DNA from 3 places in the Litoribacillus peritrichatus genome. Region 1 is predicted to be linked to each of the others. Evidence: predicted binding sites of a transcription regulator. Region 1 holds the regulator's gene; each other region holds the start of a gene.

Region 1 (5,581 bases):
CCAATGGATTGTTTATGCCATGCAACACGAGACCTAGCAGTAATCACCCAGCCATAACCAGAAAGGTACGGAGAAATTCCGATTTGAGGAAGCACCCCCTCTTGAGCCAGACACCATTCAGCTCGATCAAAACGACCATGATCCATCAGCAATTGCGCCTGAGCTGCACGACAAATTCGCCAAGCCCTTTGTTGACCTCGCTGTTTATAATGATTCAGCAGGCGTTCCAACTCATCCAACCCGGACTCTTCATCCCTAAACCAGGAAACAAGTCGGCTTCGTACCGCATATAAACGCGCCTGTAAAAAGCTGGACTGAACCATCCCTTCAGCAACAGGTTTACGATCCTGAAGCATATCCCAGGCATTTTGAAGTTTATTCCCTTCAAAATTTAAAAGCGCATTCACAAGGCGATACCACTCAGTAATCCCCTCTACCTCTTTAACCGATTCCAAAGCAGTAATTTCAGCCCTTGCCGCCTTTAGCATTCCGGTTTCATAAAAGTGATACGCCCGAATGGCCTTAATTAAGCTCTTGGTGAAATCTCCTTTTAGCTCCGCAGCAAAACGCTCAGCAGAACTGATATTATCCCCGCACTCTCCGGGGCGCCCTTGCAACATCAAAATAACAGCAGCCAACACATTAAAATGCGCAGCTAACCAAGGATCAATTTCATCAAAGTAAGGCTGCACTTTATTAATGCTGACATGAGCACTGTCCAAATCATCATTTCGTAAATTAATGAGAATGGACAACAAATAACAAATTGCCTCACGCTCAGATATTCCCACGGGCTGATGGCGCTCATCTTGCTGCATTAAACGCAGCAAAGCCCGCTCGGCCTCTTGATCATAACCATCCCGAATTAATATCCAAATACGCACCAACTGCAGCCTGGGATATTGAAGCGTAATATCGCGCGGAATCTGTTTAACCCAAGCAAATACTTCAGATGCAGAGGACTGATTCAGTAAATCAAAGATACACGCACTGATGAGGCTGGCGGCCATCTCAAAATCTCTGGCAGCAAAAGCATGCTCAATGGCAGATACGCTGTGGTTATGCGTGCTGTACCACATACTTGCGGAAAAATGCAGCTGGATCAAACTTTCAGGCTCATCAACCATGAGACGCTGATGCAGGAACCGGCGATACAATGGATGGAAACGATGTTCACCCAAGCCAACAGGCTCAATATAGAGCTGCTGAGCATTTAACCGCTCAAGTAGAGCATCACTTTCTGTATTACCACTCAGTGTCGAATACAGTTGACTGGTAAACTTCTCAACAATGGAAAGTTGTTTGGCTGCCCGACGAATAGGCTCTTCAAGATGTTGGTAGGCATCATCAGAAAAGTAGCTGAGAAAATCCTGATGATTACCAAAATATTCCTCAAAGCTATCAATCTTCATTTGTTCTTCAGAAGAGATATGATCCAGCGCATTAGAAGCCAGCACCAAGCCTGATATCCAACCATCCAGCGCCGAAATCAACGCATCCCGTTTTTGCACCTTTACAGGAGCATCAATGGCTTCAAGCAACAACCGGCTATCACCCGAAGACAACTTCAAATCATGGTATTTGTATTCAGCAAGTTTTCCCTTTGATCGATAACGACCCACACTGATCTGAGGCTGATGACGACTGGACAAACACAAATGCACATTACTCGGCATGTGCGCTAAAAACAGCGAAATCGCTGCCGTCAAAATAGGGCTATCAAGTAGATGAAAATCATCAATAAAACAATAAATGGGGTCTTCAAACTCTTCCAGGTCAGCGATCAGCTGCTCAGCCAGGCGAAGAAAATTTACGTTGGGCTCATCCTCGAAACGTCGATAAGAAGCATCCAAATCAGGCCAGATTACAGGTTCCGTTCGTTGCAAAGATTCGATGATGTAAGAAAAAAACCGAACAGGATCATTATCATCACGAGAGAGGTTCAACCAGCAAACTTTTTCATCTTTAGCTACCAGCTCATGATACCACTGACTCAGTAAAACAGACTTCCCCGTTCCTGCAGGCGCCGTTACCAACGCAAGTGAGGTATGAGGTTTATTAAATGGATTATCGATCGTACTTCGCTGAATAAAATAAGACTCAAGCGCAGAAGCCTTAATCTTAGATTCAATCAAAGGAATTTGTGTAATAGACTTTCTCAGCTCTTGTAAACTGAAAACAGACTCTGGGCTACCAACCATTCGCCACCCTTAACTCGTTTGAGCATGATGTGCCTTATATATCCAAGGCACTTTAATTATTATTTTTATTCAGCCAACTATTCTGACTAAGCCGCATCTTAGCACAAGGAAAAATGCGACATGAGGTCAATTAATTACCAAATGTAATTTAGCGGTTAACTTCACACTTTAAACTTAACCAGCTTCACTGCAAACACATAAGAATTCATTAAGTTGCGGGAGCCATCAAACCAGCACTTACAAATTTGGCAAGGTATGAAATCATATCCTTAAACTGACTATCTACGGACAAGTCACTTGCAGCCATCGCCTGCAGTGAGTCTACGCTGGACATAGTAAATGCAAGGGTTCCAAGTACGAAGTGAATTCGCCAGAACCACTCGATCGGAGTCATTTCTGGACAAGCCGTCTTCATGGTTCTCATGAAAGGCTTAAACACATCGGAGTAATGCTCTTTTAAATATTCTCTCAAATGACTTTGGGCCTGAGCGTAAGCCAGCCCCATAAGCCTCATAAATACAGCAACACTTTGATCATTCCGTACTGCGACCACTTGAGCAGAGGAAGCAAGAACAGCAATCATATGTGCAATATCAATGTTATCTTCACCGACTTGCTGAATATAGGCATTCAATTGATCACGAAACTCTCGGCTGAACGGGGTTAAAAATCGCGAGAAAGTCGCCTGAATCAAAGCTTCTTTAGAACCAAAGTGGTAATTTACAGCAGCAAGGTTAACTCCCGCCTTACTTGTTATCATACGCAATGAAGTTTCTGCAAAACCTCTTTCGGCAAATAACTCCTGCGCCGCATCCAAAATTTTATCGACCGTATTTCCATTGGCCATCATTGCGTCTCCACATAAAAAAACAACTGTTTGAAACATACGTTTGAAAACTATTTATGTCAAGAAAAGCAAAAATTTAACGTATTGTTGATTAGAGTGTTCAACCTAAAATAGACAAAGAGCCTCCAAAATACCAGATTTCCAAAACAAATCACAAGACAACCAATCGAAACAGGCGTTAAAAATAAACCAGTAAACTCAATACATTATATAGAAGAGTGACACTGCCCCTGCTCTAAAATAAAGTTCATTGGTTCGTAGTTTATCAACACCAGCGAACAACGAATAAAAAGATCCAGATAATACGACTCCGCAAATTATTGAGGCTGAATCCCCCTCAGCCGGGTTTACTCCAACAAGCAAATACTGTATACATATACAAAACTGTATAAAAGGTCAGGTCATGATTAAACTAACCAAACGCCAACAAGAAGTACTTGATGTGATCAAAAACCACATCGATGATACTGGCTACCCCCCTACTCGCGCAGAAATTGCAAAAACGCTGGGCTTCCGATCCGCGAATGCCGCAGAAGAACATTTAAAAGCCCTGGCAAAAAAAGGTGCCATAGAAATGATGCCAGGCACATCCAGAGGTTTAAGAATCCCTGATTACGAACCAAATACACATAACTCTGCAAACGATGATTTAAGTAACGAGCCTCAAGGGCTTCCGGTCATTGGCCGTGTAGCCGCTGGCTCACCGGTATTAGCAGAAGAGCACGTCGATCACATATGTCCGGTTCAACCAGAGTTTTTTAATCCTAAAGCGGATTATCTACTGCGAGTCCAGGGATTGAGCATGAAAAATATCGGCATCCTGGATGGCGACCTGCTCGCTGTGCATAAAACTGAAAATGTGCAGAACGGTCAAATTGTCGTTGCTCGCATCGGTGATGATGTCACAGTGAAACGACTGGACAAACAAGGCAGCATTGTGCGCTTACTGCCTGAAAATGAAGATCTAGAGCCCATTGAAATTGATACTAATCTTGAGCCTGTCTTCATCGAAGGACTGGGGGTTGGCGTCATCCGAAACGAAGGTCTTTAGCCTGACAAACTGAACCAGGTGAGTTGAATCTGACGACGCAAACCTTTAAAAACCACGAAGCAAGCTCACTTACCTTGCTTGCTTCCGTTTTCATATTGATGTCGCTGAGATTGAGTAAGCTTGATTGACAAAAAGCTCACCTGAGATGCCATCTTTTGCTTAACGAAACACTCAGTATGCTCGGTAATGCATCAAATCTCCCGAAATAGGACAAGTAAAATCCAGCTCAACCAATCCGAGTTGCATGACGTCTCGGTCTGTATTTCCTCCAATATACTCATCCCCCAAAACAGGGTAACCTCGCTCCATAAAATAACTGCAGATATCTTTAGATTCACCTTGGTTCAGGTAAAGGTCAACCACGGTACTGTGCGTATGCTCCACGTAACGAACGGGTTCTAACTTCCCTTTTAATGTAAAGTCTTCATCATCAAAATCCAGCTCAGTACTGTCTTCAAACTGACCAGAAACTTCTACCCGATATTTAAATCGAATTTCATTATTTTCCAACATGGCGGTAAACGTCGCGGCTGAGCGACGATGATGAACAATCAACAAAACACCTTTGGAGTCATCTGCCAGCTCATACAACAAGTAGGCATCACGCTCTGAATCATAAGACTGATCAGCCACTCTTAATAACGAAAGGTGATCACCAAACAACTCCCCCTCCAGTGGCATGCCTGCAGGTTTCAACCAAATACTGTATTGTATTTGATCCGTCAGCAATTCAGCTTTCTGGGGTTTCATATTGAGGTAATCCTGATCGTAATACACCTCAACTTTATCCCCGATCTTCAGAGGCGTTTGTGCTTTTCTCAGTGACGAGCGTTCGCCTTTTCGCTCTAAAAAGACTGCGCCTTTTTTCATCGCATCTTTAATACGAGACTTCGAAAGTTGATCAAAGTGACTCCATAAAAAATCAACAGCCACTAAAGAATCCAATTCAGTAACGTCCAGCTCAACCTCAAAGTGCATAAAGTATCCATTTAACTCATTAATAAAGTGACAATTCTATCGAATTTTTAAAACAGAACGAAGAAAACTAAATCGTATTTTTTAAGTTAATGCTTTCATGTATAGATTATCCTCTTTAAAAAAGAAATCTTTACTGTTATTGCTATACTCTGTTCAAAAACAACCAAAGAAGACATTCAATTTTATGAGCCCAATGAAACAAGTGATTAACTACTGGTTTGGTACTCTAGATGAAGACGGGTTTGCACACCAAGAAGAAAAGCAGAAGTGGTGGTCTGCCTCCGATGAAATCGACTTGGAAATAAGTCATAAATTTGGTGACTTAGTCAAACAGGCTCTGAACCACCAGCTCAAGGACTGGCGAGAGTCCACGACAGGAAAACTGGCTTCCATCATTCTGTTGGATCAGTTCACGCGCAACATTTATCGTGGTACAGAACAAGCATTTTCGGGTGACAACAAAGCTTTGAAAATCTGCAAGATGGGCCTCTCATCTGGCGAGGA
Region 2 (5,581 bases), 250 kb from region 1:
TCTTTTGCAACCCCCAGAACCTCATAATAATCTCTCTTAGACATAATTCTGCTGCAATCCAGTTAACAAGTTTCGAATAAACCCTATCAGGCCAACAAATCGACCTGCATATAACGAAGTAAGCCCGCCACAACCTACCTGAATTCAGGAGTCATGGCAGGCTACAAGTCAACTAAGAATTACTTCTTGTCGTCTTTCACTTCTTCAAACTCAGCGTCAACAACGTCTTCGCCTGCTGCTGAAGCTTCTTCAGCTTGCGGCTGACCTTCCGCTGCACCTGCCTGTTCAGCATACATCTTCTCAGTCAAACCCTGAGAAGCTTTGGAAAGTGCTTCAATTTTAGCTTCAAGATCTTCTTTCGTTGACTCTTGATTCTTAATTGCCTCTTCCAAGTCAGAAATGGCTGTTTCAATTGCAGTCTTTTCTTCTTCAGTAGCCTTATCACCTGACTCTTCAAGCATCTTACGCGAAGCGTGTACTAAACCGTCAGCGGTGTTACGCGTCTGAACTTTCTCCTGGAACAGGCGATCTTCTTCTGCGTTCGCCTCTGCATCTTTAACCATTGCATCCACTTCTTCATCAGAAAGACCTGAAGACGCTTTAATTACGATAGATTGCTCTTTGCCTGTTGCCTTATCTTTCGCAGAAACATTCAAAATACCGTTTGCATCGATATCGAATGTCACTTCAATCTGAGGTGTTCCACGCTGCGCTGGCGGAATATCCGACAAGTCAAAGCGACCCAAAGACTTATTCAAAGAAGCCTGCGGACGCTCACCTTGAAGCACGTGAATCGTTACTGCCGACTGATTATCTTCTGCTGTTGAGAAAACCTCAGACTTACGAGTAGGGATCGTGGTATTTTTAGAGATCAGCGGAGTTGCCTGACCACCCATTGTCTCGATACCCAACGTCAACGGCGTAACATCCAAAAGCAATACATCTTTCACATCACCGGCAAGAACACCACCCTGAATAGATGCACCCACAGCAACAGCTTCGTCTGGGTTAACGTCTTTACGAGGCTCTTTACCAAAGAAGTCTGTCACAGCCTTCTGAACCATCGGCATACGAGTCTGACCACCAACCAAGATCACATCATCCACTTCAGATGTTTTCAGGCCAGCATCTTTCAGAGCTGTACGAACCGGCTCAATCGACTCTTTTACAAGGTCTTCAACCAAAGACTCAAGCTTCGCACGAGTTACTTTTACAACCAAATGCTTAGGGCCCGTTGCATCCGCAGTGATGTACGGCAGGTTCACGTCTGTTTCTTGTGCACTTGAAAGCTCAACTTTCGCCTTCTCAGCCGCTTCTTTAAGACGCTGAACAGCCAACGGATCGTTATGAAGATCAATACCACTGTCTTTCTTGAACTCTTCAGCAAGATATTCAATCAAACGCTCATCGAAGTCTTCACCACCCAATGCAGTATTACCGTTGGTCGCAAGTACTTCAAACTGGTGCTCACCATCCACTTCAGCGATTTCAATGATGGAAATATCAAAAGTACCACCACCCAAGTCATATACGGCAATGACCGAATCGCCACGTTTCTTATCCATGCCATATGCAAGCGCTGCAGCAGTCGGCTCGTTAATAATTCGCTTAACTTCCAGACCTGCGATACGACCCGCATCTTTAGTCGCCTGGCGCTGAGAGTCATTAAAGTATGCAGGAACAGTAATCACGGCTTCCGTTACTGGCTCACCCAGGAAGTCCTCTGCAGTCTTCTTCATTTTCTTAAGAACTTCTGCAGAAATCTGAGGTGGCGCTTTCTTTTCGCCCTTAATGTTTACCCAAGCGTCACCGTTGTCCGCCTTTTCAACTTTAAACGCGAAGTGCTTTAGTGATTCCTGAAGCGCCTTCTCGTCGAACTTGCGACCAATCAAACGCTTAACACCGTATAGAGTATTATCTGGGTTAGTCACTGCCTGACGCTTTGCTGCCTGACCCACCAAAATCTCACCATCGTCTGTATAAGCGATGATTGAAGGCGTTGTACGACCGCCTTCCGCATTTTCAAGAACTTTAGGTGCATCGCCATCCAGAACAGCCACACATGAGTTGGTTGTACCCAAGTCAATACCGATAATTTTACCCATAATTCACACTCCGTAAATTCTATTCAATGACCTTTCTTTAGGTCTTAATTCTTTGCTTGCTACTGTTAATAAGGCCGGTTTTTAGGGTTTCAACCCCTCAAAATAAAAAAAACAAGCCATAAAGCACAATTTTTCGCTTAAACTTCAGCGTCAACTTTTTGCTGACCACCTTTCGCCACAACAACCATCGCAGGTCGAATCAAGCGACCGCTCAAGGTATAGCCTTTCTGCATCACTGCAATCACAGTATTAGGTGCAACATCAGGCTGCTCAATCATTGACATGGCCTGATGCAACTGAGGATCAAACGACTCACCCATCGGGTTTACCGCTTCTATTTTGAATTTAGCCATCAAGCTAGCAAGACCATCACGGGTCATAGCCACGCCATCATACAAAGGCTTAACCGTCTCTGAATCTTTTTCTGCAACCGAAGCTTCAAGCGCCCGATCAAGATTATCAGCCACATCCAATAGCTCTTTAGCCATCTTTTCCAACGCAAACTTATGCGCCTTTTCTACATCCTGCTCGGCACGACGGCGAACGTTCTGCATTTCGGCCTGAACCCGAAGACTTGCATCCTTAGTATCAGCCAAATCGGCCTTTACTTTTTCAAGTTCAGTCTGCAAAGAAGCCACATCTATCTCTACCGCTTCAACCGCCTCTTCAAGTGTTTCTTCAACTTGGTCAACAACCTCTTGCTCTGCAGCTTCCTGCTCAACAATTTCATTTGCTTTCAACTGATCTTCTGGCTGATCTACTTGAGACATACACAAAACTCCAAACGTTAATCCGTACGATTTATAAGTTAAAAATTGAATTAAACGCTATATAAGGTCTGAAAAATAAAATTCAAGGGAAAAACACCAAAACAATTCCTTTCTGATACTTGCGCTCTTGAATTTTTACTGTATAAATAAACACATGTATTTTTAAACAGCGGAACATTCCCATGCTTCAACAATTATCTGTACATAACTTTGCCATCGCAGACCACATAGAGCTTCAGATCAATAACGGATTAACTGTCATCACCGGTGAAACCGGCGCAGGCAAGTCCATCATGTTGGATGCACTTTGCATGGCATCAGGTGACAGAGCCGACGCAGGCGTTGTAAAACATGGCTCCGACAAAGCTGAAATTTCCGCCAGTTTTGACATTCAAACACTCCCCAAAGTACAGCACTGGCTTCACCAGGAAGACCTGGATGACGAAGAAGGCCTTTGCCTGATCCGACGCGTCATTACCAAAGAGGGTCGCTCACGGGGCTACATCAACGGACGCCCTTGCCCCATCAGCAAATTAAAAATCCTTGGCGAACAACTGCTTGAAATCCACAGCCAACATGCGCATCAATCATTGATGCAACCCCAAAACCATATTCACATGTTGGACAGCTTCGGAACTTACGGCAATAAAATAGAAAAACTGAAAGCCAGTTATAAAAAATGGCAGCTCAGTAAGCAACAACTCGAACAACTGGCCAGCCAACAAGAAGAAATCAATGATCGTAAGCAGTTGCTTACTTATCAGTTGGAAGAGCTAGACGAGCTCTCGCTCAAAGAAGGCGAACTGGCAGAAATCGAACAAGAACATCACAGACTGTCACAAGCAGAAGAACTAAAACGCCAAAGTTACCAGGTACTGGAGCTTACCAACAGCGAAAGCGGGCCGGCCTCAACCAGTGCTCGCGATCTTCTCCGACAGATTGGCAGCATGACGGACAACATCAATGATCAGCACGAGACACTCACTTCAGCTCAGGAGCTTTATAACCAAGCCCTGATCAACATCGAAGAAGCCGCCAGTGAAATACAGCACTACCACGAGTCCCTGGAAGTGAACCCTGAGCATCTGCACAACCTGGATCAACGTCTCACGGACATTCACGACCTGGCCAGAAAACACAGAATCCAGCCCGAAGAAATCCCAGCCATTCACCAACAAGTCATAAAAGACCTTGAGGCATTAAGCGATTCCAACCTATCCTTAGAAACCCTTCAAAACCAAGAAGATAAAGACAAAGAAAACTACTTCTTGCTGGCAAATACCGTCAGTGATTTGCGCGCAAAAACCGCACAGGAACTGAACAAACTGATCATGAAGCAACTTACGCGATTAGGGATGGGCCACTGTAAATTCAACACCCACATCGAGAAACTGAACGACCTTAAAGCCAGCCAACTTGGGCTCGATCAGATTGAATTCCAAGTCAGCTCAAACCCCGGACAGCCATTTCAACCACTCACAAAAATTGCATCCGGCGGTGAACTTTCAAGAATCAGCCTCGCGATTCAGGTAGTGAATGCGTCCAGAAGCCAAATACCCACGTTAATTTTTGATGAAGTGGACGTCGGCATCGGTGGTGCAACCGCAGAAATTGTTGGCGACCTACTCAAAACCATAGGCAAAACAGGTCAAGTGATTTCAGTTACCCACCAACCTCAAGTTGCAGCACAAGGCGACAACCACTTAAAGGCAGCCAAAACGCTCACCAATAACACAACCAAGACTCAAATGATTCCACTCAATAAAGAGGGCAGAATTAAAGAGATTGCGCGAATGATGGGTGGCCAACAACTTACAAAAGCAACTTTGCAACTGGCCGAAGAAATGCTTGTTTAACGCCACTGCCGCCAAATCACCTTCACCTACAAACGAAAAAAGGCCGTTACAGTTTCCTGCAACGGCCTTTTTCATTCATCACATACTTATTTTTTTCGAACGTATAACACTAAGCTGTGATCCACTAATTCAAATCCGTGCTTTTCGGCAATTTCATGCTGCAGCTTTTCAATCTCTTCATTAAAAAACTCAACAACTTCACCCGACTCCAGGTTCACCATATGGTCGTGGTGCTCTCCTTTCGCCAACTCAAAAACAGCATGACCGCCATCAAAGTTATGACGAACCACCAACCCTGCGGTCTCAAACTGGGTTAACACACGGTAGACCGTAGCCAGTCCAACATCTTCCCCCGCCTCGATCAAAGACTTGTAGACGTCTTCAGCGCTCATGTGTCGGCTATCAGATCCTTCTAATATCTGAAGAATTTTTACTCTTGGCAGAGTAACCTTCAGCCCAACTTTTCTTAATTCACTATTTTCAGATGCCATAATCTTTGTAATCTCGGAGTTCTATCGTTAATATCGGTAGCCTAAACTTTTTTGAAGCTACTGTATAAATTAAAATGAGAAAGATTTTACTACTAATTCCCATTTTGTCGATGACAATCAGTTTACTACCAGGTTGCTCTTCGCTCAATGTTTATAAGATCACCGTTCAGCAAGGCAACATCATTGAAGATGAATCCCTTGAACTCTTAAAACCAGGAATGACCCAAAAACAAGTTCAATACGTTCTGGGTACTCCCGTACTAAAAGACCCGTTCCACCCAAACCAGTGGGATTACTATCACAGCGAAAAGCCAGGCTATGGTGATAGAGTAGCCTATTCTGTGAGAGTCTTTTTCAAG
Region 3 (5,581 bases), on a different contig from region 1:
CGAACCTAGCTGAGCCTGTAACGTCATGAAGACTTCTGATAATGGAATTTCCAGATTCTTGGTTTTAACGCGGTCGACATCAACGAACAGTTGAGGAATGTCTGCGGTAAACGTACTGAAAGCAAAGCGAATTTCCGGTGCCTGGTTCGCGGCCAGAATAAAACTGCGCATAGCGGCCGCCAATGACTGTGCATCTCGGCCCTGAAGGTCGGTAAGCACTAACTCAAGACCGCTGGTACCGCCTAAACCAGGAATGGCTGGTGTCGAGAAGGCTCGGATGTTGGCGCTTGAAATAGACGCTAATTTGGCCTGTACTTTCTGCAAAATAGCTTGCTGATGAAGGGCCGGGTCTTTTCGTTCATCCCAGTGATCCAGAGTAACAATGGCCAGACCGGCATTGGAAGAAACAGCTCCGGAAATCAGGCTGAAACCACTAACCGTCATCACATTACTGATGCCCGCTTCTTTATTGATGGCATCCGTTACTTCTTTCATGACTTCACCGGTCCGGTTAAGTGCTGAACCGTCCGGTAGCTGAATATCCACCATGAAATAGCCTTTATCTTCGTTCGGGATGAAGCCTTTCGGAAGAATATTCATTAAACCACCGATGGATACGAACACCACGGCCAAGGTAATAACCACAAGTGAGATACGCTTAATACTGAAACTGACGGCTCGACTGTAAGACGCAGTGATGCGATCAAAGACATTATTAAACGCAGTAAAGAATCGGTTGGGTTTGAACTTGCCAGGCTTCAACAAAGAGGCACACAAGGCAGGACTTAAAGTCAGTGCATTAATTGAGGAAATCAGTACAGCGATTGAAATGGTGACCGCAAATTGGTTGTACATTTGGCCTGTGATGCCGGGCATCAAAGAGACGGGTACAAAAACAGCCAATAATACTAAGGTGGTTGCAACCACAGGGCCGCTCACTTCTTTCATGGAAACACGTGTGGCTTCAACAGGAGAGAGCCCTTCTTCCAAGTGCCTTTGAACGTTTTCTACCACGACAATGGCATCATCCACCACGATACCCACAGCGAGAATTAGCCCGAACAAACTGACCGTGTTAATGGAGAAACCAAGCGCCAGCATGACCGCAAAGGTACCCACCAAAGATACCGGAATAGCAATGGCAGGAATAAGTGTTGAGCGCCAATCCTGCAAAAAGATAAATACCACCAGAATGACCAGGAACACGGCCTGGAACAGGGCAAGTACTACTTCATCAATGGAGGTTTTAATGAACTTGGTGGTGTCGTAAAGAATTTCATATTCAATGTCTTCCGGGAATCGGGCGGAAAGCTCATCCATTAATTTGTAAACGTCTTCCGCCACTTGCAATGCATTGGCATCCGGAGACTGGTAAATAGCAAGTAACACACCGGGTTGATTATTTAATTCGCCGTACCAACTGTAACTTGCGGAACCCAATTGAATTCGGGCAATGTCTTTCAAAAAGACACTGGAACCGTCTGAGCGAGACCTTACGATGAGGTTGTTAAATTCTTCTTCTGACGTTAATCGACCTTTCGCTTTTAAGGTGTACTGGAATTGCTGCTCAGGAGGTGAAGGCGCAGCGCCTAACTGGCCCGCAGCGACTTGTACATTTTGCTCTGAAATGACTGACTGTACATCGGCTGTGGTTACCCCCAGCGATGCCATGCGCTCTGGGTCCAGCCAGATACGCATGCCGTAGTCCATTTCACCCATAATGGTCGCATCACTGATGCCGTTAATACGAGAAATGTCATTCTTTACGTTAATGCTGGTGAAGTTGGACAGGAAGAGGCCGTCGTAGGTTTCTTTAGGGGAATATAAATTTACGATCAATAACATGTCGGTGGATTTTTTCTCCACCGCAACGCCTTGCTTCACTACATCGGAAGGCAGTTTTGGGTTGGCCCGGCTGACTCGGTTTTGCACATCGATTTGTGCCATGTCCGGATCGGTACCAATTTCAAACGTAACGCTGAGTGTGTAGCTGCCATCATTGGCGCTCTTCGAAGACATGTACAACATGCCTTCAACTCCGTTGACTTCTTCTTCAATGGGGGCAGCAACGGTTTCTTGGACCACTTGTGCATCAGCACCAGGGTAAGATGCAGTCACCTGGATGACCGGAGGCGATATTTTCGGGAATTCTGCGATGGGCAGAACCTGCATAGCGATCAAACCCGCCAACGAAATTACAATAGCAATTACGAAGGCAAATTTGGGTCGGCTAATAAAAAACTGGCTAAACATGGCAAAAATCCTTTTTTATTTTGCGGCCGGTAACGTCGCAGTTTGCGAAGTCGCTTTACCACCGATGCGGACTTTTTGAAGACCGTCAACGATGACTTGTTCACCGACTTCAAGCCCTGATTTTACGGCGTAATTGATGCCTTTCTTGGAACCCAATTCAACAGGGCGTTTTTCGACCAGGTTGTCTTCGCCGAGAATGAGTACAAACTTACCGGATTGATCTTCTTGAATGGATTTTTGAGGAATGACTAACTGATCGACGCCTTCGCCTCGTTCAACCAACATAGTGACGTGTTGGCCTGGTAACAGGAAGTTATCCGGGTTTGGAAACTGTGCTCGTATCTTAATGGTGCCTGTGGTTTGATCCACTCGATTGTCCAGAAAATCGAACGCCCCTTCATGTGGATAAATCGTACCTGTTGGCAGCTTTAATTTTGCGATCAGTTCTGGCATCGGTTTACCAGCTTGCTTCGCAGCCATTCTTTCTTCTCGGAACGTAATTAGCTCTCGTTCACTGATTTGGAAGCTGACGTACATAGGGTCAGTTTTTACTAAGGTCGCGAGCGTTGTGCTTGGGGTAATTAAATCGCCAATACTGACTTTTGCCTGGCTCATGCTGCCGTCGGTTGAGGCATGGATTTTGGTGTAGCTTAAATTTAACTCTGCTGTTTTCAGGGCCGCTTTAGAGACTTTAATGGCTGCGTCGGCTTGCAGTTTTTTGCTGGTTAACTGATCCATCTGAGATTCACTGATCGCCCCTTTGACGATTAACTCTTTGCCCCGCTTGTAGTTACGCTGTGCTTCGTCTTCGGCGGCTTTGTCCTGAGCCACTTTCGCTTGAGCTTTGGTGACTTCGGCGTCGTAGGTATCGCTGTCCAGTTCAAACAAAAGGTCGCCTTTTTTCACGTTTACGCCATCGCCTACGTGTTGTTTGACTAAGTAACCTTGCACTCGGGCCTGAATATTGACGTCTTCTTTGGCTTCGGTTTTACCAACGAATTCTTTGCTTGGGTTTACTTTTTCAGACGTGACTTGAATAACGCTTACTTTAGGCGCTGGCATGTTAGCTTGGTTTTGGGTTGCAGGGTCATCCGAACAAGCGATCAGGAATAAACTGGAAAGTGTCAGTGTGGGTATGAGTAAGCGTTTTTTCATTGGGGGGATTGTCCATAACATTATGATTAAGAATAAAAATTATCATAATGGAATTTAATGAATAAGTTCACCATTGGTTTACAATTTCGTAACTGTTTATATATCCAGTGGTGTGCTATTGTTTGATTGCTGTTATTGATCGTATTCGTCGTAATTGGTTCCTTTTATTTATGGCAGAACATTTCTTGGCTGCTGAACGCAGCTTTACTGTTGAACATCACGCCACAGTTGATAAGCGTTCCGGGACTGAGCCTGGTGCCCGAAAAATAATACACGTAGATTGCGATTGCTTTTTTGCGGCGGTGGAAGTCCGGGATAATCCTGCGTTACTGAATAAACCCATCGTAGTGGGGGGGAGTCCCAACGGCCGGGGTGTGGTTGCTACGGCCAGTTATGAAGCGCGCAAATTTGGTGTTCGGTCAGCCATGTCATCCGCTCAGGCACTCAAGTTGTGTCCGCACCTGATTTTTGTAAAACCCAGAATGGACGTTTATCGAACCGTTTCTCAACAGATCCACACCATTTTTTCAGATTACACCGACTTGATTGAACCCTTGTCTTTGGATGAAGCATACCTTGATGTTTCTGAAAGTACGGACTGTAAAGGCAGTGCAACTTTGATGGCGGAAGAAATCCGGGCTCGTATTGAACAGGTGACCGGGATTACTGCCTCGGCTGGTGTAGCACCGAATAAGTTTTTAGCCAAAATCGCGAGTGACTGGAATAAACCCAACGGCGTGTTTGTGGTTACGCCTGCTCAGGTTGAGGCATTTGTGGTGGGTTTACCTGTGGGTAAAATACACGGCGTTGGTAAAGTCATGCAAAAAAAACTGTCAGACTTAGGCATTAAAACCTGCGGTGATCTACGAGCGTTGGATTTACTGACTATGGTGGAACGTTTTGGCAGTTTTGGGCCAAGACTTTATGATTTGGCTCGCGGTAAAGATAACCGGGAAGTCCGGGCAGAACGCAGGCGAAAATCTTTAAGCGTCGAACATACCTTTGAGCGGGATTTAGATACGTTTGCTCAGCTGGAAGCCGAAGTACCGGCCTTATTAAACCAGCTGGAAACACGGTTACAGAAGCGATTGAAAGACGATTATCTGATCAATAAGTTGTTCGTGAAAGTGAAATTCAATGATTTTGTACAGACCACACTGGACTCGGCGCAAGAGCAATTGCGGTCCTGCGCTGGTTCTCAGCATGAATACATTGAACTATTAAAAGTGGCGTGTGAAAGGAAGGATAAGCCGATCCGCTTGATCGGCTTAGGTGTCGGTTTAAAAGATATGCGCAGTGACGGGGAGCTGACTCAGTTAGACCTCTTTGATTCGGACTGCGATTAATCTTTGAAAACTGGCCTTTTGCCGCTTAACCGAATGACTTTGAAGCTTTTGTTATGCGCCAGCAGGTCGATTCGTTTGAAGTATTTCTTTGCTTTTTCTTCCAGTGGAATGAAGGCGTTCACTACAAACAGTGCTGCACCGCCCGATACCAGCAGTCGCCGGGTAGTAGCAAGAAAGCGATCAGTCATCTCATTTTCCACTGAAAACCCCTGATGAAATGGCGGGTTGCAAACGATGGCATCAAAAGGGTCTGTGATGGTGTCTGCGCAGTTGGCTGGAATGATATCGGCTTCCATGTCATTGGCCGCCAGCGTTGCCTGAATGGCTGCAATGGCGGAGGCGTTATTGTCGGTGCCAACAAAGGTGGAGAAGCCATAAGGTTTCATATTGGCTAACAGGTAACCGTAGCCACAGCCCAAATCCAGTACCCGACCTGTTTTGAGGTCGTCTGAAATGTTTTGTCGCTTAATGAACTCAGGCATTTGTTCTATCAACAAATCACTGCCCTGATCAATTTTGTTCCAACCGAACACACCGGGTTTGCTGATAAAGGTTAAGCCGTTATTTGTTCCGATGGTGGTCAGCTCTGAATAGTTTTTATCGTCCAGTTTGGTTTGATCCGAATGGTGGTTATGGAGACTGGCGAGCCATAAGTCTTTGTTGAGCTTTTCTATTTGCTTGTCGCAATTCAGGTATTTAGCGGCTTTGTCTGTGTAGGTTTTAATGCCTTCGTGTTTCCCTCCGGCAAGGTATAAAAGGCCACCTTCTTTTAGCACACTGGCTGACTGGTTTATGATGTGGTGAACCACCGCTTTTTCTTTGGACAC

Evidence for each region. The regulator LexA, encoded in region 1, represses DNA repair genes until DNA is damaged. The targets are predictions, from matches to a motif close to TACTGTNTANNTANACAGTA.
Region 2: the regulator LexA is predicted to act here: its motif matches at 3,012-3,031, upstream of recN (DNA repair protein RecN).
Region 3: the regulator LexA is predicted to act here: its motif matches at 3,499-3,518, upstream of dinB (DNA polymerase IV).

The regions. Positions count from the first base shown of each region.
Region 1 covers NZ_BAABBN010000007.1:1,471,931-1,477,511, reverse strand. The annotation lists gene ABD744_RS16345 (LuxR C-terminal-related transcriptional regulator) at 1-2,201, opposite strand, end outside; gene ABD744_RS16340 (TetR/AcrR family transcriptional regulator) at 2,410-3,051, opposite strand; gene lexA (transcriptional repressor LexA) at 3,452-4,099, shown strand; gene ABD744_RS16330 (pseudouridine synthase) at 4,271-5,077, opposite strand; gene ABD744_RS16325 (DUF924 family protein) at 5,262-5,581, shown strand, end outside.
Region 2 covers NZ_BAABBN010000007.1:1,224,253-1,229,833, reverse strand. The annotation lists gene dnaJ (molecular chaperone DnaJ) at 1-44, opposite strand, end outside; gene dnaK (molecular chaperone DnaK) at 180-2,105, opposite strand; gene grpE (nucleotide exchange factor GrpE) at 2,243-2,875, opposite strand; gene recN (DNA repair protein RecN) at 3,058-4,731, shown strand; gene fur (ferric iron uptake transcriptional regulator) at 4,818-5,222, opposite strand; gene ABD744_RS15210 (outer membrane protein assembly factor BamE) at 5,297-5,581, shown strand, end outside.
Region 3 covers NZ_BAABBN010000004.1:101,511-107,091, forward strand. The annotation lists gene ABD744_RS01660 (efflux RND transporter permease subunit) at 1-2,253, opposite strand, end outside; gene ABD744_RS01665 (efflux RND transporter periplasmic adaptor subunit) at 2,269-3,408, opposite strand; gene dinB (DNA polymerase IV) at 3,579-4,754, shown strand; gene ABD744_RS01675 (class I SAM-dependent methyltransferase) at 4,751-5,581, opposite strand, start outside.